Regions from separate parts of the Nostoc sp. 'Peltigera membranacea cyanobiont' 213 genome, predicted to be linked through region 1. Evidence: riboswitches for the same ligand, from Rfam matches in the RefSeq annotation. Region 1 holds a riboswitch; each other region holds the start of a gene.
The links. A riboswitch is a leader RNA that binds a small molecule or an ion and turns the genes downstream of it on or off. The one in region 1 is predicted to bind cobalamin.
Positions count from the first base shown of each region.

Region 2: linked by a shared signal. The riboswitch ahead of cobG (precorrin-3B synthase) and the one ahead of CDG77_RS04975 (DUF1636 family protein) in region 1 are both predicted to bind cobalamin.
Region 3: linked by a shared signal. The riboswitch ahead of CDG77_RS24130 (N-acetylmuramoyl-L-alanine amidase) and the one ahead of CDG77_RS04975 (DUF1636 family protein) in region 1 are both predicted to bind cobalamin.

Region 1 covers NZ_NOLI01000010.1:48,396-55,414, forward strand. The annotation lists gene CDG77_RS04965 (NAD(P)H-quinone oxidoreductase subunit N) at 122-1,726, opposite strand; tRNA gene CDG77_RS04970 (tRNA-Val) at 2,099-2,172, opposite strand; cobalamin riboswitch at 2,341-2,504, shown strand; gene CDG77_RS04975 (DUF1636 family protein) at 2,527-2,946, shown strand; gene CDG77_RS04980 (cobalt-precorrin-6A reductase) at 2,946-3,689, shown strand; gene CDG77_RS04985 (extracellular catalytic domain type 1 short-chain-length polyhydroxyalkanoate depolymerase) at 3,734-4,696, opposite strand; gene CDG77_RS04990 (hypothetical protein) at 4,979-5,194, opposite strand; gene CDG77_RS04995 (DUF456 domain-containing protein) at 5,711-7,019, opposite strand, start outside.
Region 2 covers NZ_NOLI01000033.1:1,815-8,833, forward strand. The annotation lists gene ilvD (dihydroxy-acid dehydratase) at 1-140, opposite strand, end outside; gene CDG77_RS11840 (LysR family transcriptional regulator) at 246-1,130, shown strand; gene CDG77_RS38500 (hypothetical protein) at 1,131-1,253, opposite strand; gene CDG77_RS11845 (thiol-disulfide oxidoreductase DCC family protein) at 1,360-1,773, opposite strand; adenosylcobalamin-variant (AdoCbl-variant) riboswitch at 2,159-2,249, shown strand; gene cobG (precorrin-3B synthase) at 2,251-3,774, shown strand; gene CDG77_RS11855 (precorrin-8X methylmutase) at 3,834-4,460, shown strand; gene CDG77_RS11860 (precorrin-2 C(20)-methyltransferase) at 4,463-5,167, shown strand; gene CDG77_RS11865 (molybdopterin-dependent oxidoreductase) at 5,190-5,906, opposite strand; gene CDG77_RS11870 (cytochrome b/b6 domain-containing protein) at 5,914-6,510, opposite strand; gene CDG77_RS11875 (cytochrome c biogenesis CcdA family protein) at 6,608-7,019, opposite strand, start outside.
Region 3 covers NZ_NOLI01000106.1:13,249-20,267, forward strand. The annotation lists gene CDG77_RS24110 (TonB-dependent receptor domain-containing protein) at 203-2,713, shown strand; gene CDG77_RS24115 (MFS transporter) at 2,788-3,969, shown strand; gene CDG77_RS24120 (chlorophyll a/b-binding protein) at 4,221-4,433, shown strand; gene CDG77_RS24125 (hypothetical protein) at 4,496-4,735, shown strand; cobalamin riboswitch at 4,881-5,033, shown strand; gene CDG77_RS24130 (N-acetylmuramoyl-L-alanine amidase) at 5,517-7,019, shown strand, end outside.

The DNA.
Region 1 (7,019 bases):
ATCTCCTGTCTCCCAACCTGTAGCTTTGTACTTCAGGCAAAAAAACTGCTGTATGACAAACGCCTGTCTGCTAATTAGCAAACAGGCGTGTCTTTGATAACAAAGTTGTACTGAGACTCGGTTAAATCTTAGCGGTAGAATCAACTGAAGGTTGAGACTGACTAACCGAATCTAACTTTGGCAAAAGCAGTAGATTTTGTGCTTTGACATTACTGTTGATTGTTGCTTGCAAAAATGGGGTATGGGAGATGGAATTGTTCGCCAATGTAAACAGTGGATTCGACAAAATTCCTGCTATGGAAGTAGCAATTAATGTTACCACCAACCCGACTTGCAAGGGTCTTAGCCCAGGCAAATCCCAACGCACTTGTGGATAATTCTTCACCGCGTCGGACATTTCATGGGGTTCTTTGACTACCATCATCTTAACTACGCGAATATAGTAGTAGATGGAAACGACGCTGGTAACTAAGCCCAGCAAGACTAACCAATAAAGTCCTGCTTGCCAACCAGCCCAGAATAGGTAAATCTTGCCGAAAAACCCAGCCAATGGTGGAATACCACCCAAGGAAAGCAGGGCAATACTCAACGCCAGTGTTAGGAGTGGGTCTTTTTGATATAAACCAGAGTATTCGGCAATCTGGTCGGTTCCTGTCCGCAGTGAGAACAGGATGATGCAGGTAAAGCCACACAGGTTCATGAACAAGTAAACCAGTAGGTAAAATATCATACTGGCATACCCTGCTTGTGTCCCAGCAATCAAGCCAATCATCACAAACCCAGCTTGGGCAATGGATGAATAAGCTAGCATTCGTTTCATGCTGGTTTGAGCTAGGGCGACTACGTTACCCAAAATCATGCTCAGAACGGCTAGAGCAGTGAAGACAAACCTCCACTCATCAGCAACAAGGGGGAAGGCTGTTGTCAGTAAGCGGATGGCTAGGGCAAACCCAGCTGCTTTGGAACCGACAGATAAAAAGGCGATGACTGGGGTGGGAGCGCCTTCGTAAACATCTGGTGTCCACTGGTGGAAAGGTGCGGCAGAGATTTTAAAGCCAATACCTGCGATCGCAAAAACTAAGGCAATCACTAAACCTAAAGATTGTCCCACTTTTGCTGTGGCAATGCCATTTGCGATCGCACTTAGTTCAGTTTGTCCTCCAGATAGCCCATACAGCAGTGATACACCGTACAAGAATATTGCTGTACTGGAAGCTCCAATTAACAAGTATTTCAGCGCCGCTTCATTGGAGCGTGGGTCACGCTTGGTATAACCTGTCAACAAGTAAGAGGAAATACTCAGGGTTTCTAGGGAGATGAAAATCATCACCAACTCACTAGCCCCGGATAAAAACATCCCTCCAAGAGTAGCACTCAGCAAAATAGCGATGAACTCTGCTAATGGGGTGCCGCTCTGCTCGACGTAGCGAATTGACATCAGTATGGTAATAGCCGCAGACAAGGCAATGATGCCGCGAAAGACGATACTCAGGTCATCACCATTAAAGCCACCGGTAAAAGAGATGGGATTAGGATTGTCCCATTGAAAATATAGGGCGACAATGGAAGCAAATAAACCTGCGATCGCTAGATATCCAATCCAGCGTGCGGATGTACGCCCCAAAATCAAATCAACAATCAAAACCCCCAAGAGGGTGAGAATAACAATCCCCTCTGGTAAAATCGTTCCAGCGTTCAACTGGGATGCAATATTAGCAAAATCCATGATATGTATAGGTTTTGGCGATTAGACATTAAGGCTAACTCTGTTCACTCTAGCAAGTTTTCTAATTCCCGGACTACCTCTTTGAACAAGAGCTTAATATTTAACATTAGCAAAATTCGATCGAGAAGCGGCGCTAGAAGCTCTTAGGCTTTATCTGGACTAGGGGAATCTCGGTAAGCTAATAATTTTCGGTAATATATCCAGAATTTTTCTAAAAAGTCATCTAAAGTCTTTTGGTGGCAGGCAACAAATGGACTCAACTTTTTATAATGCGCTTAAATAACATTAACTTGTCACAAAGACAGATAATTAGTCATAACGACACTTATTTGTCACCTACGACAAATAATTAGTCACTGTACAAATTTAGAATGGACGTAACTGGATTCGAACCAGTGACCTCTACGATGTCAACGTAGCGCTCTAACCAACTGAGCTATACGTCCTTAACCACACGATTATCAATATTAGCATATACTTCTTGAATCGAGCAAGAAAAAGACCCAAATCAGGCGAAGTTTATTATCAAACAGAGTTCAGGAGTCATTTCTCATCTGTAGCAAAAACCGAGTCGATCGCAATTGATTAAAATTTTCTCAGATGACCCTAGTGTATGATCGATAAGGTCATTCGGTTCTGGTGGGGAGCAGCTACCAGAGGTAACGGGGAAAGTTCGGTGCAAATCCGGCGCTTGGGAGCAACTGTGAACCAATTTGAGATGTAATCTAAAATTCCAAATTCAGTGAGTCAGGATGCCCACCGAAATAGATTTAACAGTTCCACATCTCTGCGAGGTACAGATGACTACTACTGTAAATATTTCCCCAACGAATCCCTTGGGTGTTGCTGACCATACTTTATTTGTTTGCAAAACTTGTGCTAGCGTTTGGCAAGAGGGAAAACGCTTAGGTGAAAGTGGCGGTCAAAAACTTCTAAACCAACTTCAGCAGCTTGCACAAGATTGGAACTTACGAGATGAATTCCCAATTCAAGAAGTTGAATGCATGAGTGCTTGCAATCGTTCTTGTGTAGTTGCCTTTGCTGCCAAAGGTAAATTAACATATTTGTTTGGCGATTTAGCCGTTGATGGTAGTGCATCTGCGGTACTAGAATGCGCTAGTCAATACTATGGCAAAGCAGATGGTTTACTACCTTGGTCAGAACGCCCAGAAGCGCTGAAAAAGGGCATTTTGGCAAAGATTCCACCTTTATCTCAATGATGCGCGTTTTGATTCTGGGTGGGACGGGAGATGCCGCAGAACTAGCTGCTAAAGTGGCGACTATTAAAGGCTTAGAAGCAATCACGTCTCTAGCTGGTCGTACCCGTGAACCATCAATTCCGTTGGGCGATTTCCGGGTTGGAGGCTTTGGTGGTGTGGTGGGATTGGCTAGCTATTTGCGTCAAATGCAAATCGACTTATTAATTGATGCAACCCATCCTTTTGCAAGTCAGATTTCCTTCAATGCGGCAGATGCTGCAACTGAAGTTGGAGTACCCCATCTAATGTTAATTCGCCCGCCTTGGGAAAAAGAAAGTGGCGATCGCTGGATTGAAGTTGACAGCGTTGAAGCCGCCGCCACATCTCTGCAAAACCAGGCACAGCGAGTATTTTTGACAGTTGGGAGGCAAGAACTAGCCGCCTTTGCTCACCTAGAGAAAATTTGGTTTCTGATGCGGATGATTGACCCTCCCACTGATGATGCTTTAGTACCCGCAGGAAGGATATTGTGCGATCGCGGGCCCTTTACCCTCAATAATGAAAGGCAAATCCTGATTGATAATAATATTGATACCATCGCGAGCAAAAATAGCGGCGGCGATGCCACAAAGCCCAAAATTGTTGCAGCGCGAGAACTGGGTGTGAAGGTCGTTATGATAAACCGTCCAGCCATACCGCCAGGAGAGCAGGTTGCTGATGTTGATGGTGTTTTGGCATGGCTATTTGACAAGTTACACGATTAGTCCAATCAGGCAAAAGCTTCGATGGGGAATTTTCTTTCATCAGCTTAAGATAAACTGTGGCGTTGAAAAAAGTCCCAAATTGTCTGACTGGCATTCAAGCCAAGTTTAGCATTGAATTTATTTAGGTTCGGATCGGTTGAAGCACCACCAGGCCAAAAATGTCCCCCATCTACTACAGCTAACTGTAAGACCTCTGAGTTGCCACTACAATTTAAGTACTGAGTAGCTTTCACTTTTGAGCTTTTGCTAGAGTTCGTGTCAGAAAGCAGTGGCGATGGGCTGGGTGAAATACATCGATCGTGCGATCGCCAAAAGCTTACCATGTCTGAAATAGAAACAAGCGCTCCTCGTTGAGTGTGGTCATCACCTTCATAACGAACATCTCGATCGTTTGTACCGTTAACGATCATCATTGAGATCGGAGTCTGAGGTTGGCAATTAGGTTTGAGCCGAACTGGAAGAGAGCCAGCTACTGATGCAAAAGCGGCAATTTTATCAGATAGCTTACATGCTAAAGCTTGGGTAAGTATTCCGCCTCTAGAAAAACCAGTGGCATAGATTTTATGACTATCAATATTTCTTTCTTGCTTCAGATTATCGATTAAAGCACTGACAAATAAAACATCATCTATCTTTCCTTGAGAATTACCTCTAAGGCTCCATTTTTGATTAATTCCATCTGGATAAACAACAATAAATCCTTTTTGCTCTGCTAAATTATTAAAGCGCGTAACATCACTAATCGAATGACCACTACCAGCATCTCCATGAAATACTAAAACTAATGGCATTGGGTGGTTTGGATCGTAAGATTTTGGAGTATAAAGATAGTAAGTGCGTAATCGTCCTTGATTATTTATCTGTCCATAACTATCACCACTCAATATTTTTGGTTGAGAGGTATGTATTTCATCCGCTTTGATTGAATTGCAGGCTGTTACTAAACTAATTACAAGTAAGGAAGTAATAATTTTCTTAAAGTATTGATAGCTATGATATATATTCATGTTCGTTCAATAATTTGATAAGAATATTTTTACTATAATTAGTGTATTTTGTCTATTATCTGAAGTAGGATAAAATTAAAACTAACACTCTTTCTAAAGTGTTAGTTTTAATCATGCTAATCAGCTAAAAGTAATCAGGCTTATACCGATTATTTGTGAGGCTGCATCGAACAAGGTAATTTTGCCCCAAGTTTGACCAAGGGGAGTTAAATGCAGCTTCTTAGAGAATTGGTATTTTGCAAGAAGTCGATTACAACATCACTGCTAAATGCAGCAGATATATTAAACTCTTACGTAGTGAGCAGGAACCCAACGACGACCGGATCTTGTTCTTTCCCAATGACCACGAATTAACTTTTTGTGAACAACATAACGGCTAACCACATTATGTCTCTGAACCCCAGGTCTGACAATTATCTCTGCTGCCGATGCCTGTGATGGCAAGGAACCAATTATAAGTGGTAAAGCAAGTAAAGTGCCAACAAAAATCCGCTTCATTATTTAATCTCCTATCAGTCATTTTTGGTTTAGTTGACTACAACATTCCTAAATGATTTAGGTTCTACTTTTTACCTAAACAAATGATATTTAAAAATCCCTTTGTCATCAGGAATTTCCCATTAAGAAAAGTGAACCTAAATTTGGAGGAAATCTTATTTGTCTTACGACTCAATTAAGATTGATGTGTCACTTTGAGTTTAAAACACTAAATAGAAAGATAAATGGTAATAAAGTCATAATTTAAGCATGACTAAAGTCATACTTACGTAATGAGCAATTTCTAAATTAGGATTTTGGAAAGTCTCAAATAACAGCAGAGTAAGGTAAAAGTGCTACCTTTACCAACTTCATCGCCCCATGAGCTTATTTCTTCCAAGGCAATTTAGTTCCCATTTCAGTCAATGCAGAAAAGATGAGATAGAGGACAAGTAATCCAGCACCCGTCAAGAAAGCCAGTAAATCGTTATCCATAAATGCTATTTGCTAAAACTTTGCTAATCATAGCGAAATCAACTAATCTTGAGCATTTTTTTGAGTCTGCAATCTTCGGTCTTCTGGATGCAAAGTGTACCACCCATACCAGTGACGAACTGCTAGCCAAACGGCTGAAAGTAAACCCGCTAGGCTAAGGGTGAGGCCGCTGTAGGGTACTAACAATCCAAATACGGGTAATACTGCTCCAGCAATAGTGCAGATAATTGCAGCCAGGGAAGCACTGCGACTAGCTCCCAATCCCCATGTCAAAATTAGTAAGATGATGGAAATTAAAGTCCAAGCCAACTGAGCATTGATGACACGAGCCAGATAGGTCAAAATCAATAGACAAGCAAAGAAAATACTAGCAGCGATCGCAACATTTTTGAAACTCATTGGTAGTGATAAATACAACAACAATATCCACCACAAAAATATTGCTGGTGCTAGTAATAAAAGACGCGGAATTACCCCCGTATTCCGAATCGGTTCGGTGTTGGTAAAGACTCCAAATGGATTTTTGACTGAAACATTCTCGTCAAATTTCCAAGTAAATCGCGTACTGCGTCCGTCAGATTTAATCTCATCAGGTTCAATACCACTGGCAAAATTAGCCGGAGCAAAGTTAGCATTTGCTATGAGACGGAAGTTAGATAGTATCTGTCCTGCTGCACTATAAACCCAGCGAGGCCCACCTCTAGCCTGATAGGTGACTCGAAAGGTAGTTTCTTCCCCTGGTTGCAGCCGGAAGGGAAAACCATAGTCTCCTGGATTGGTTTGTTGCAACCTTGTCCCGTCACGCTCGATTTTGTAGCTAGAAAGCAATGTGTAGCCATTGGGTGGCGGTGCTTCAAAGAAAAAATTATTAATATCCTTGAGTTGGTTAATTACTTTATAATCGGCAGTATAATCTGCCCGATAAATTGAGCTACGACCTGGAACATCTACACTTTGGTCAAGCTTGACTTGAATTTGCGAACCAGCCAAGGTCAAGAAGCGGTTAATGTTTCGTGTCTCATTTACCTTGACTATTTTGTTACCGACTTGAGTGTTATATGAGTATGGCTCCTGGATAGTGTAGCGCACTTGCGGGGCAAGTTGTTCGAGCTTTTCACCTGCAACACTTTCAGTCACTTGAGCTACCCTTGCTTGTTCCCAGTAGTGATAGCGATTGCTCAAAGTTGAACAGAGAAAAAATCCTGGTACTAACAAAACTAATACTAGAGTTAAATGCTGTAATCCCCGCAACAGTTGGGAATAACCAACAGCCCATTCACCAATGAATATAAGTTGTTCCGGCTGGCTGCGACGGAGAGAAAAACTTATTAGTGCGATCGCAATTCCCAAA
Region 2 (7,019 bases), on a different contig from region 1:
ATGGTGCTGTAACCGTTGGCTATACCGACAATGGCTTTGTTGAAATCTTCATCTTTAAAACCAACTGCACGCAGCATAGCTCGATTTGGCGATCGCTGCACCCCTTGCGTCACAATTTGGCTTCTTAAATTCTCCGACATCGTTACATCATCCTCTGACTTCCATGTATGAGTATCATAGATAGCAATTTTTGAGATGTCCAATATATATTTATAAGTATTTGAGACTTATAAAATATCAAAACTATGGAACTGCGACACCTGCGCTACTTTATTGCTGTAGCTGAGGAACTGCACTTTAGTAAAGCCGCAGAGCGACTTCACATCGCTCAACCGCCCTTAAGCCAGCAAATTCAGCAGCTAGAAGCAGAACTAGGAGTAGAACTTTTTCAACGCAAAACTAAACGACAGGTGCAGCTAACGGAAGCCGGACAAGTATTTTTGCAAGAAGCTTATCAATTGTTCGCTCAACTATCGAAGGCAATCGATCTGACTCAACGGACAGGTAGGGGTGAGAAAGGACAACTCCGAGTAGGTTTCACCAGCTTGGTAACTTACGATTTGCTACCTGTGATTTTGCGACGGTTTCGAGAACAGTTTCCAGAAGTGGAGTTAGTATTACAAGAATTGACGACAACTCAGCAAGAACAAGCGCTATTCAATCGCCGCATCCATGTAGGTTTTGCCCATCCACCTTTAGAAGACAACACTTTTAATCAAGAATGTATTCAGCAGGAAGGACTAATTGTGGCTTTCCTAGAAACTCATTTGTTAGCTAGACAAGAAAATATTTCAGTGCGATCGCTCTTGAACGAAAATTTTATTATGTTCCCCCGCTATTTGGGCCCCGGACTTTACGATCAAATCCTGAGTCTTTGTCAGCAAGGGAATTTTAGCCCAAAAGTGACTCAAGAAGCAATCCAAATGCAGACAATTATCGGGCTAGTGTCAGCAGGAATGGGGATTGCGATCGTACCGTCTTCTTTGCAAAATCTTCAAAGGGCTGGTGTAGTTTATCGCACTTTAGAAGAAAAAACACCATTAGTAGAAACGGCTGTAGTGTGGCGACAAGAGGATATGACACCTGTTTTACGGGAGTTTCTACAAATTGTCAGAAGTGTCTGTGGTTAATTAATCAGTTAAAAAGGCGATCGCCAAACGCTTAGGCGCGATTTGAGTTGCAAGCAACTGTTTTATAGAAGCATTGCGATCGTGTTTAATAATTAAGGGAACTCCAAAAAATAAATTATTCAATTTGTCTACTCAACTAGACTTCTTTCTTCCTTGTCTCCCTTGTCTCCCTTGTCTTCCTTGTCCCCCTTGTCCCTCTGCGACGGAATATTTTTTTACTTGGAAATCCCTAACGCTTGGATTCCTTGCAGTTTCCATCAGCACAGTATGCCGATTCATAAGTACTAGAACGCTTACCAAATATGGTGTAACGATTATCGCGGATTTGTTCGTAAAAGCGATCGCCTGCCCATTTCATCCCCGGTAAGGCTCGATAAGCATCTACAAATATACTTCCTACTGGCAATAACCGCCCAATTTCTTCTGCGGCGTTACTGCCTTGCCAACGTCTTTGAGGTTCATTGCCATCAATTAAAATTACTCCCTGTTCGCAATCTTGGGCTGTAATTCCCCACTGTAAAAGTGTCTGTTCATCTTGCATGGGAGCGTAGCGAAATAACTTTCCCTTGTCTAAGGTTTCTAGCAATTGCACTAAAGTAACGCAGAGATTACAATTTCCGTCGTAGATTACGTAGTAGTTCATGGAAATAACAGCTTTTTGGCAATTGACTTGTCGGATCTGTCTAAACACAACTTTGGTATTCTAGCTTAGAAAACCGTAGCGATCGCTCTTGCCTCACTAAAGTAATACGATTCACTTCATATACTTAAGATTTTTGAAAGTATCTGTAGGGTGCGTTAGACGGAACGTCGTAACGCACCATCCCAAGCTGATGGTGCGTTACGCTATGCTAACGCACCCTACGTGGCATAAAGTTGTAAAGCAGAAAATATTGATTTATCTCAATTTTCTCTAAAATCTATTGCAACATTTTACCCTTGCCGCGCCACTACACATATTTCAAAAATCAAATACTAGTCCTAATTCGGAAGTGTTAAATTTTCTAACTACCTTCTCGTGCTAAATTATTAAAGCTTGGAGTTGGGAAACTCCGGTGAAATTCCGGGACTGTGCCGCAGCTGTAATGGGATAGCCCAAGTCAGAATGCCAACTTTCAAGATGTCATCAAGACACAATCACCGTCTACTCCCTGCGTCGCACGGGGAAGGAGTTCTAAATTTGCTTTCTGGATTTGCCACTTGTCCTGGCTTGTTTTATACTACACCCGCCGCCGATGGGATATTATCTCGCATTAGAATACCAGGTGGAATTATTAGCACTCAGCAGTGCCATGCGATCGCAGACATAGCAGAGCAGTATGGTGGCGGCTATGTGGATGTGACTAATCGAGCTAACCTACAAGTCCGCGAGATCCGCACGGGGATAAATGCTGAGGTTTTGAAGCATTTACAGCTTATGGGATTGGGTTCTCACAATTCTGTTGTAGACCATATCCGTAATATTATGACCAGCCCAACTGCTGGTATCGATCCGCAAGAATTAATCGACACTCGCCCTTTTGTCGAAGATTGGGATAATTATATTGCCGCACATCCGGCGCTTTCAGGACTATCGGCAAAATTTAGCGTTTGCTTTGATGGCGGTGGAATAATTCACGTGTGCGATCGCTTGAATGATATCCTATTTGCTGCTGTCTTAGTCAATGCTGATGTTTACTTCCGCCTTTATCTCAGTGTCGGCGCAAAGGGCCAACCGCCTAGCGATATGGGGATTTTGTTAACACCAAAGCAATGTTTACCTGTCTTGGCAGCTTTGACAGAGGTCTATCTAGCTCATACTAATACTACAAATAAGCGGCGGCTACGTCTCTTAGAGTTATTGAACACTTTGGGTTGTGAAAATTATCTCCAAGAAGTTCAGCAACGTTTACCTTTCCCGCTTTTGGACGGTGAAACGGGAAAATACCTAACCCCCCAACCCCTAAAGGAATTCTCTACTATTTTGCCAGGAGAGGGCAAGTATCAGCATATTGGTATCCATCCCCAACGTCAGCGAGGCTTATTTTATATTGGTATCGTATTACCTCTGGGACGATTGGAAAGTACACAGATGAAGGGTTTAGCAAATTTAGCAGCAAAATATGGTAGCGGCACTCTTCGGTTAACTCCCTGGCAAAATTTGCTGATTGCAGACATTCCTCAGCAATGGGTTGATGATGTCCAAAGTGAAATCGCTTTTTTAGGATTAGATTTCTCTGCAACTAACATTAAGAGTGCATTAGTTGCCTGTTCGGGAAACAAGGGTTGTGCTTCTTCTGCCACAGACACTAAAAGTCATGCGTTGGCATTAGCTGAATATCTGGAAACTCGCCTTACTCTGGATTGCCCAGTTAATATCCACTTCAGTGGCTGCGAAAAATCCTGCGCCCAGCATAGCAAGAGTGATATTACTCTGCTCGGTGTCAACTTTGAGGCTGACGGTGGAATTGTAGAAGGCTATCACGTTTATGTTGGTGATAGCAAGCAGAAATTTGGACGGGAAATATATCAATATGTGACTTTTACCGAACTACCTGCATTAATAGAGCGGATGCTATATGTATATAAAATTCAACGCTTAAATCCCAATGAATCTTTTGGGGAATTTAGCAATCGATGTGCGATCGCTCAATTACAACTCTGATTCAATAAACACTTAGGTTCCCTTCTCAAGTCAATCCAAAATCTAAAATCCCAAATCGAATGCCCGACTACATCCGAGATGCCAACGAAATTTACCGTAATTCTTTTGCAATCATCCGGTCAGAAGCGAATTTAGATGTCCTGCCACCAGATGTAGCAAAAGTTGCCGTGCGTCTCATTCATGCCTGTGGGATGACGGATATTGTTACTGACTTGGGATATTCACCAACAGCAGTACAATCTGCAAGGGCAGCCTTAGCAGAGGGAGCGCCAATTCTATGCGATTGCCGGATGGTTGCCGATGGCGTTACCAGACGACGGTTATCTGCAAACAATCAAGTTATCTGTACCCTCAACGAGCCGGAAGTACCAGAAATTGCTAAAAAGATGGGTACTACAAGGTCGGCAGCAGCTTTGGAATTATGGCGATCGCACCTGGAAGGATCGGTAATCGCAATTGGGAATGCGCCCACAGCCCTATTTAGACTGTTAGAAATGCTTGATGAAGGAGCTACTAAACCTGCAATTATTTTAGGCTTCCCAGTTGGATTTGTCGGTGCAGCCGAATCGAAAGCAGCATTGGCGGCAGATAGCAGAAATGTACCATTTTTAACCTTACATGGTCGGCGCGGTGGAAGTGCGATCGCAGCAGCAGCAGTTAACGCCCTGGCAACGGAGGAAGAATGAATATGAAAACCAAAGGTCGTCTCTATGGAATTGGTGTTGGCCCAGGCGATCCAGAACTATTGACTTTGAAAGCGCTGCGGCTATTACGTGCGGCTCCTGTGGTAGCTTATCAATCAGCCACAGGTAAAGAGAGTATCGCTAGAGCGATCGTGGCGCAATATCTTCCTGGCAATCAAATCGAGGTGTTATATCATCTCCCCCGCGCTTTGGAGCCAGAAAAGGCCAAGTCTATTTACGATAAAGAAATTGAACCAATCGCCGAACATTTAGCAGCAGGTCGAGATGTGGTGGTGTTGTGCGAGGGCGATCCATTTTTCTATGGCTCGTTCATGTACCTATTCACACGATTATCTGACCAGTACCAAACAGAAGTTGTCCCCGGAGTTTCCTCGCTGATGGCTTGTCCGGTAGCTTTGGGCGTACCTTTCACTTACTACACCGATATTCTCACAGTCTTACCCGCCCCATTGCCAGCAGAAGAACTAACTACACATCTGTTGATAACTGATGCAGCAGCAATTATGAAGCTAGGTCGTCACTTTACCAAAGTCCGGGATATTCTGCATAAATTAGGGCTAGCATCACGAGCAAGATATATTGAGCGGGCATCAACGTCACAGCAACGAATTATACCCCTGGATGAAGTCGATCCAGATAAAGTACCCTATTTCTCAATGATTGTAATCCCAACTAAAAATCGATTGTAAAATTTTCTGCCCCCCTGCTCCCTCATAGCCCTGCAAACCACTCATATCCTTGATCCTCCCAATAACCTTTAAGAGGTAACAAATTGCTGACAAATGTAATTTGAGTTACCCACTTGCTTTGTTTGTAGCCCAGTTTAACTGGGGATGCTAGACGCATAGGCGCACCATTATCAACTGATAAAGGTTGTCCATTCTTTTGATAAGCCATCAGCGTTTGCGGATGGACAGCAGAAGCAAGATCCCAACTTTCATAATAGCCATCAGCAGATTTAAAGTAGACATAACGGACATTTGACTTAGGCTGTACCAGCGCTACCAAGTCTCGCAATCGCACACCTCCCCATTGAACGATCGCAGCCCAGCCTTCAACACAGACATGGCGAATTACCATTGAAGTTAAGGGAAGTTTTTCAATATCCCCCATACTTAATTGCATCGGGTTGCTAACCTCGCCATCAATCTTCAGGCGAAATTGTGCCGGATCGATTTGCGGCGTGAAATCAAAGGTATTAACCAGCAATTTGTCCGCTTCTATGGCACTTACAGCAAATTCTGGAACTGGTTTCTGACTTAACAGGAGTGCTTCTAGACGTTGGTTTAGCGGCTCAGATATTTGCCGCAGATTATCTGAGAACAAATTTGTCCCACAGCCACCTAAAAGAAAGCCTACCCCTGAAAGTCCAGATACTTGGAGTAATCGACGACGGGATAGGGTGCGTTTGGGAAGAATCAGACTCATAAGACCTCTACAGGAACATAGACTTAACTAGACGGATGCTTCCTACCTTCAGGGCAAGTAAGGAATGAGCAATTGTAAACAGTATGACTGTAGGAACAGTAATAAAGTGAACAGTGCGGAGAGTTTGCCAACTACCAAACAGCCCCGAAAGCCAATGCAATTGGGCAGGTTTGTACATCGCCAGACCACTCAAAATTGCCAGCAGCAACACGGGAATGATAGCAGTATAAACTAGCCGATGCCATGCGTAATTTTTGCGCTTTGGGTTCTGGCTGACTTGCAATGCTTTTAAATCACCGCCATCGGCAAAGCGACGCTGCCAACGACGAGTTACAAAGATATAGATTCCATACCAAAGTAAGTTTAGCGAAAATAGCCACATAGCAGTAAAATGCCAGTTTCTGCCACCGCCTAGCCAACCTCCCAGCAAGATAAAGTCAGGAAATTGCCAACCTGCACGCCCGCCAAATACTGGATTAGCATTATATATTTGCAATCCGCTACCAATCATCAAGATGAGACTGATGATGTTAATCCAGTGAAAGGTCTTTGAGAGGAAAGTCTGACTTGGTGTTGAGCGGGATTTACGTTTAGATGAGATCATACCAATTTTGAATTTTGGATCTTAGATTTTTAGATTGTTCCCACTCAGACCTTTGGATTGGGTTTTCTAATCCAAAATTGGCACGCTTAAGGCTGTCTCACAGAGGTTGAGTAGGAAAGAAGGGAGCCAACCAAAGTTGTATCTGAACATCCCAACCGAGAAGAATAGCAATTGCTGTGGCTGCGATCGCTACACCACCAACGCGCTGCAACGCTGCACTGTGGGGGCGGAGATTGAGCATTCGTTGGCTGAATAATCGCCCACCGTAAGCGATCGCTAACAGAGGTAAACCTGCTCCGATTCCATAAACAACCAGCAGCCAAAATGCACCTGCGACTTGATGATTAACTGCCGCTAAGACTAAAATTCCTCCCAAAACTGGCCCAGCACAGGGAGTCCATAAAAGCCCTAACTGAGTCCCTAACCAGAATTCTCCCATAAGTCCGATTCGTGGGGGTTTCTTAGCCCAATTAGCAATGGGAATATAAGTAAATATTCTGTAACTCCAG
Region 3 (7,019 bases), on a different contig from region 1:
AGTTTCGACCATAAGAATAATTAATCAATAAGTAATTTTCCAGCTAGAACGCGATTTAGAAGTTTGACAGTTTGTCATTTGACACATTTACCACAAAGCTAAACAATTTAGCATATAAACGCTTTAGTCGATTTGCTACTAAAAGCTTTAATTTGTCAACTTTTATTGACAATTTGAGATTAATTTTTGATATGAGGATTGAATGAGGAAACTGTATCTACTGGGAAATTTAGGACTAGCTATCATACTTACCATATTTATAAATCAACAAGCTTTTGCTGTCACAAAAGAAGATCAAATTCCCCAACTTTCAGATATTAAGCTTCCTCACACAAGTGTCAAGGAGTGGCTAGCTCAACAAGAGCAGTCTAATATTCTAGTAACAGGGATAAAGTTGAATCAAACGGCTAGTGGGTTGGAAGTTGTTTTAGAAACATCTGCATCTGACAAGCTGCAAGCCACAACTAAAATAGAAGGTAATAGCTTTATTGCAAATATTCCCAATGCACAACTGCGTTTAGCAAGTGGTAATACCTTCCGTCAAGAAAAGCCAGTTGCGGGAATTACGGAAGTCTTGGCGGCAAATCAGGATGCAAATAGTATCCAAATTACTGTAGTGGGGACAACACAAACTCCAAAAGTCGAACTATTTGACAGCGATGAAGGTTTAGTTTTAGGGGTGACACCAACAACACCTGAAACTCAACCATCAGCCTATAGCCAAAAACCTAATGAACCAGATATTGAACTAACTGTTACCGCCCAAAAACGGCCGGAAAATGCACAGAATGTACCCATTAGTGTTACGGTAATACCTCGTCAGGAAATAGAAGATGCTCAAATCGGTTCTTTGATTGATATTGCCAATCAAACGCCTAACTTTAACTTTCTTCCCACATCTTCCGGCGGTACAGAGTTTAGTAATTATAGTTTGCGGGGTTTGAACAATCAAAATTTTCTTACTGCTCAGGATAGCGTAGCCTTTTACATCGATGATATTCCAATTGACTATAACGGCTTTCTAGACTTGGCTTTACTCGATCTAGAACAAATAGAAGTGCTAAGAGGCCCTCAAAGTACGCTATATGGCCGAAATAGTTCTGGTGGGGTCGTCAATATCATTTCCAGACAAGCAACGCCAGAACCAGAAACACGAATTAGTGCAAGTTATGGTAGATATAACAGCCGCCAATTCCAGTTCTCTCTCAACGATGCTTTGGTTGACGATAAACTATCACTGCGAATTGCCGGAGCTTACAGAGGACAGGATGGATTTATTAGGAACCTAGCCACAGGTAATGAAATAGGCGAGCGATCGCGCCTAGCTGCACGAGCGCAACTTTTGTGGACACCTACACCGGATTGGACAGTATCTTTTAATAGCTATAACAGCTTTACAGATGATGGTAATCCAACCTACAACAAGTTAAATCCTTCTGACCCATTCGAGGTTAATTTACAAACTGAAGGATACAATAAGCTAGATACAAATACCCAAGCTTTAAAAATCGGTTACAACGGCGAGGGTTTCCGAGCCACATCCATCACCGCACGTCGTTTTACCCATCAAGAAAACGTTGTTCCAGGAAGCACAGGAGCGGTACAAATTATTGATGGTATTGACTCCACATTATTGACGCAAGAATTACGTTTCCAATCTCCAGAAACGGCAAAGCATTTTCAATGGTTGTTAGGTAGTTACTACGAATCTCGTGACTTTAACGTTGGCGATGCTCAAACCGACTTTCCTGGATTTGGAAGATTTAGACGTACTGGAGACGATTATCGTCAAACCTATGCGGTATTTGGACAAGTAGATTACCAACTTATAGAACCATTAACTGTATTTGCTGGTTTACGTTACGAATCTAGTGATGCATCTTCAGATAGTACTTATGATTTAGTAAACGCTGACGGAACTCTAACTCCCCAGCGTCCGGCATTTAACAATGAAAAAGTCAGCAACAATGAATTGATTCCCCGCTTCGGTTTGAAATATCAATTCAATCCTAATTTAATGGGATACGTAACTATTGCCAAAGGTTATAGACCGGGTGGATTAAACTATCGCGCCAATAGCGAAGCAGAACTTCGATTTGGGGAAGAAAAAACCTGGAGTTATGAAGTCGGTTTGAAATCTTCTTGGTTGAGCGATCGTTTAATTGCCAACCTATCAGTCTTTCACAATGATGTAAATAACTATCAAGTTTTGCAATATGACGAGAGTGGGTTTTTTGGCAGAGTTAGCAATGTTGACCTTAAAGCCACAGGAGTAGAATTTGAACTGAAAGCCAAACCAGCTAAGAGATTCGATTTAACTGCATCAGTTGGTTATGTAGATAGTATATACAAAAACTACCTAAATTCCGATACAGGTGTAGACCTAAGCAATAATCAAGTTCCCCTATCCCCACAATTTACCTATAATTTAGCTGCTCAATATCGCAGTCCGGGAGGCTTATTTGCTCGTGCAGAATTGCGTGGTTATGGGATTACCTATTTTGATGATGCGAACCAAATCAAGCAAGAACCGTATGCTTTAGTAAATGCCCGCATTGGTTATGAAGCTGAGAAATATGGCATTTATTTATATGCAAATAACTTGTTTGATACTCGCTACATCACCTCTGGATACTTGTTTCCAGTACCGGATGGAACCGCAGGATTTGGCGATCCCGTGACCTATGGCGTGCAAGTTAAAGCTAATTTTTAGTTTAATTGTTGTAGCGTTGGGAAAAATTATCTTTCCTGTCGCTATTTTTGATTTTTTATCCTCTGCACATCGCCATGCTTGCTAAATTAATCCTACTCGCCGCGCTTTATACTACTCAATTCATTCCCACAACCTTTTTTATCCAAACCGTACCTGTTTTTATGCGACAACAAAATATGTCGCTGGATGCTATCGGGTTGTTAAGTTTTCTCATTCTTCCCTCAGCGTTAAAATTTCTGTGGTCGCCTTTTATTGACCGCTACCGTTTGCCAAAGTTAGGACATTATCGCGGTTGGATTATCTGTTTTCAACTTTTGTTAGCACTTGTAACATTTGGATGTGGATTTATTGATATTCAAGAGAATTTCAATATCTTAGTTTTTTGCATGTTTCTCGCTTTTTTATTCTCCGCCAGCCAAGACATTGCTACTGATGCGTTAGCAGTAAATTTACTCGAACCGCGAGAAAGAGGATTAGGAAACGCTATTCAAGCTGGGGGAAATGTTTTTGGCGCTATTATTGGTGGAGGTGGAGCGCTGATTTTACTAGATAGAATCGGCTGGCGGTATAGCTTGATAATTATGTCAGTCGTAATTTTATTGACTTTGATTCCAATACTACTGTATCAAGAACAAGTTAGTAAGAAATCTCAGAAATCGAACTTTTTTAAATCTTATTTTCAACCTTTTATCAACTTTCTCTCGCGTCCCAAAGCATTACCGTGGCTTTTCGTAGTATTGCTATATATGGGAGGCGAAATGATGTCAGGTACAATGCTTCGTCCACTTTTTGTTGATAGAGGTTTGTCGCTCTCAGATATTGGCTTAATGTTGGGTATTGTCAGTTACAGTGTCCGTATTGTTAGTGCTTTGATTGCAGGAGTTTTGATTACCCACTTGGGAAGATTACGTTCTCTAGCTCTATTTGGCTTTGCTGCTAGCATGGTGACACTTTTGTATATCATACCTGCAATTGGTATCAGTAGTTTACCTGTGCTGTATGCTGTGAGTATAACAGTCAATGCAGCCCAAAGTATGGCATATACTGCATTGCTAAGTGCCATGATGGATAAATGCGAACCTGCAACAGCCGCTACTGATTATACATTTCAGGTGTCAGTAGTATACATTGGCGGAATTGCTGCTTCAGTTCTGAGTGGTGCGATCGCTAGTTCTACCGGATATACGTTTATGTTTATCATTAGTGCAGCCTTGAGTTTATTGAGCGTATTACTAATAACTAACTTGCGGGCATAGAAGCAACACATTCCCAAGGTATACAGCCCTCTCGCTACATCGGATTGGTTAAAAACCCTGACCAAAGTCCTACTAATCATGTTCTTTAAATTGTCAGAGGCGATTCTCCCACAAGAGACGCTACGCGAAGGTTACGGTATCTTCGATTTCTTTAGTACGAATAACCGTAATTTTTATTCGTGTCAAGTGCTTGCAAAAAATATTTACATATTGTTATATTTGGTTACATAAGCAAGTAAAGGAAAAAAGACATGACAAGCAAAGGTTTTACCATGAACGAACTTGGTCAACTCAACAACTTTGCAATCGAACCAAAAGTTTATGTAGACCAAACTCCAAGAGTTGGCTTTACTGAGTATGCTGAAAAACTAAATGGTCGTTTGGCAATGATTGGCTTCGTCTCACTCATCGCTGTAGAAGTAATCACTGGACACGGACTGATTGGATGGCTGACAAGCCTGTAGATAATTTTAACTATTCAAAAATTTCATTCAATTAACGCATAGAACATTAAGCAAGGAAATTTATGAGAACTGATTTTGATTTCCCTAAAAAGGATTTAATTGGCCCCGTTGTTTTTCGACCTGATTTCACCAATTTTGAAAAAATCAATCTCAACCAAGCTTGGTCATTGTTTTTTACCGCAGGTCAAGACGACAAAGCACTGGGACAAGAAATTGAATTGGGCAAGTTTTTCACTAACTTTTTAATTGCTGTAGGAGTAACAGGAACTCTTTGGGCAATTTTCTTCAGCAACTTGGGATAAGCAGTTGTGTAAGCGTGTTCAATTGAATAAATTCACTTGAAGTCTTGGTTATGACAACCAAGACTTCTTTAATGTCATGAAATCTTCAAATAAGAGTGACTGTTAACTAAAACTTGATCTTGTATTATTTTCCTTATTATGCTATATAATGGGTCGATTAGTCGGTTCTGATGGTGAGCAGCCATCAGGCGCAAGGGGGAAAGTTCGGTGTGAATCCGGCGCTGTCCCGCAGCTGTAATGAGATTGTGTTCAAAACAAGTCTCAAAGTCAGAATACCCGCCGATGTTAACATGCCTAAAAAATCTGCGAGGTACAGATGTGACAAAATTTTCTCCGGTCAGAGTTCAGATTATACCATCCATCATTTTTCTATCTGCGTTAGTAAAAATCCATAGGTAGTGGATTTTACTAAACAACAATTATCACGATATCAAAAGCACAAACATACAGCTATCAACTATGCTTTATGAAAACTTGGCATGGCTAACATTTGGATGAAATTTATTTAATTAGGTTAATTAAACTGTAATTAACCCGATTAAGTCTTCAAGTTTTTTAGCTATATTTTCTGATAGTTGTACGTTGAAAAAACTAAATTTTGTAAATTTTTGAGCGAACAAAATTAGATTCGGTGGGTAATATTTAACGCGGCTTTGCTGCATTTAAATACCCAACTAAACGAACACTTAGCATCAAAATATTTATGCTGGGTTAGTACTGGTGTGAGTAGAAACAAATACAAATTGTTTTATGTCATAAAATCGAAACAGGAGAGTACTCTGTGAAAATACACTGGCTGCTACCCAGTACAATATTAAATATTGCTATACTCACGTCTCCCGCACTTGCTGCAAAACTAGAATCTTGGCGATTTGATGGTGTCTCCAAGCAACTGGAATTTACGACTGATGATGCTGTACAACCACAGGCACAGTTAATTTTTAACCCCACTCGTTTGGTAATTGATTTACCTGGAACTAGTTTAGGAAAACCTGGTTTTACTCAGTCCGTAGGTGGTGCAATTCGTGCTATCCGCTTCGGACAATTTGATGCTCAAAAGACTCGCATCGTTGTAGAACTGAATCCAGGTTACACTCTCGATCCACAACTTGTAAAATTTACATCAAAAATCGGCAATCAATGGGTTGTACAGTTACCATCGCCAGAACGCGTAGAGACGACATCATCCCCAAGTGGAATTTACAGTGTGGTAGCTGATGGAAAACAAGTTGCACAAACTACATCGAGGACAACTATTATTGAAAATTTACAAGTCACAGGAGATGGATTTTTTATCCGTACTAATGGCAGTAATAATTCAGAAATTAAGGTAAATCGCAGCGATAATCGTAGCGTTATAGACATTAATATTAAAGGTGCAACTCTATCGCCTAATCTGCAACAGCAGCAGTTTATCAACCGATACGATGTCAATAGCATCCAATTTACTCAACTACAAAGTACAATTCCCACTGTCCGCATAACCTTACGGATAGACAAAAATAGTCCTGATTGGCAGGCAACGGTTAGTGGTAGCGACGGTATAGTACTGTTACCTAGTAGTGGAGTAGTCAAGTTACAACAAAGCAATAATCAACCTAACCCAGTTACCCAAGTACCTACTCCCCCTTCCACAATTGAGTCTGTAGAACTGGGAAGCAATGGTACACAATTGCTAATTAGAAGCGATCGCAGTTTATCAAATGTCACTAGTAACTGGGATAGACAAACAGCTCTTTACCGAATCGCTATCCCTAATGCTAAACTCGCAAGCAATATTACCGGGCCGACTTTGAATGCAAATAGTCCCGTGTTGAGAGTACGTCTACAACAGCAAGAAAGAGAAACCGTAGTAATTTATATTCAACCTGTGTCTAGGGTACAAATTAAGCAACTCAACCAAATTAGTTCTCAAATATTAGCATTAGAATTTCAGCGCGATCGCTTAGTTTTACCACCCTCTGCTTCTATAACAAAACCCCCAATTGTTTTTCCTCCTTTACCAACAGCATTCCCAGACCCTGAGTCTCCACCAACGACTGCATCCGAAACCTCACAACCTATACCTCGTCCTCCCAAAGGACGAATAGTCATAATTATCGACCCTGGACATGGGGGAAAAGATGCAGGTGCTATTGGTCTTCATGGACTGCAAGAAAAGGATATCATCTTGAGGATTGGTAAAAAGGTCGCCTCACTTTTAGAGCAAAATGGTATTAAAGTCATCATGACAAGGGATGCTGACTATTTTATCGATCTTGCTCCTAGAGTTGTCATGGCAGAA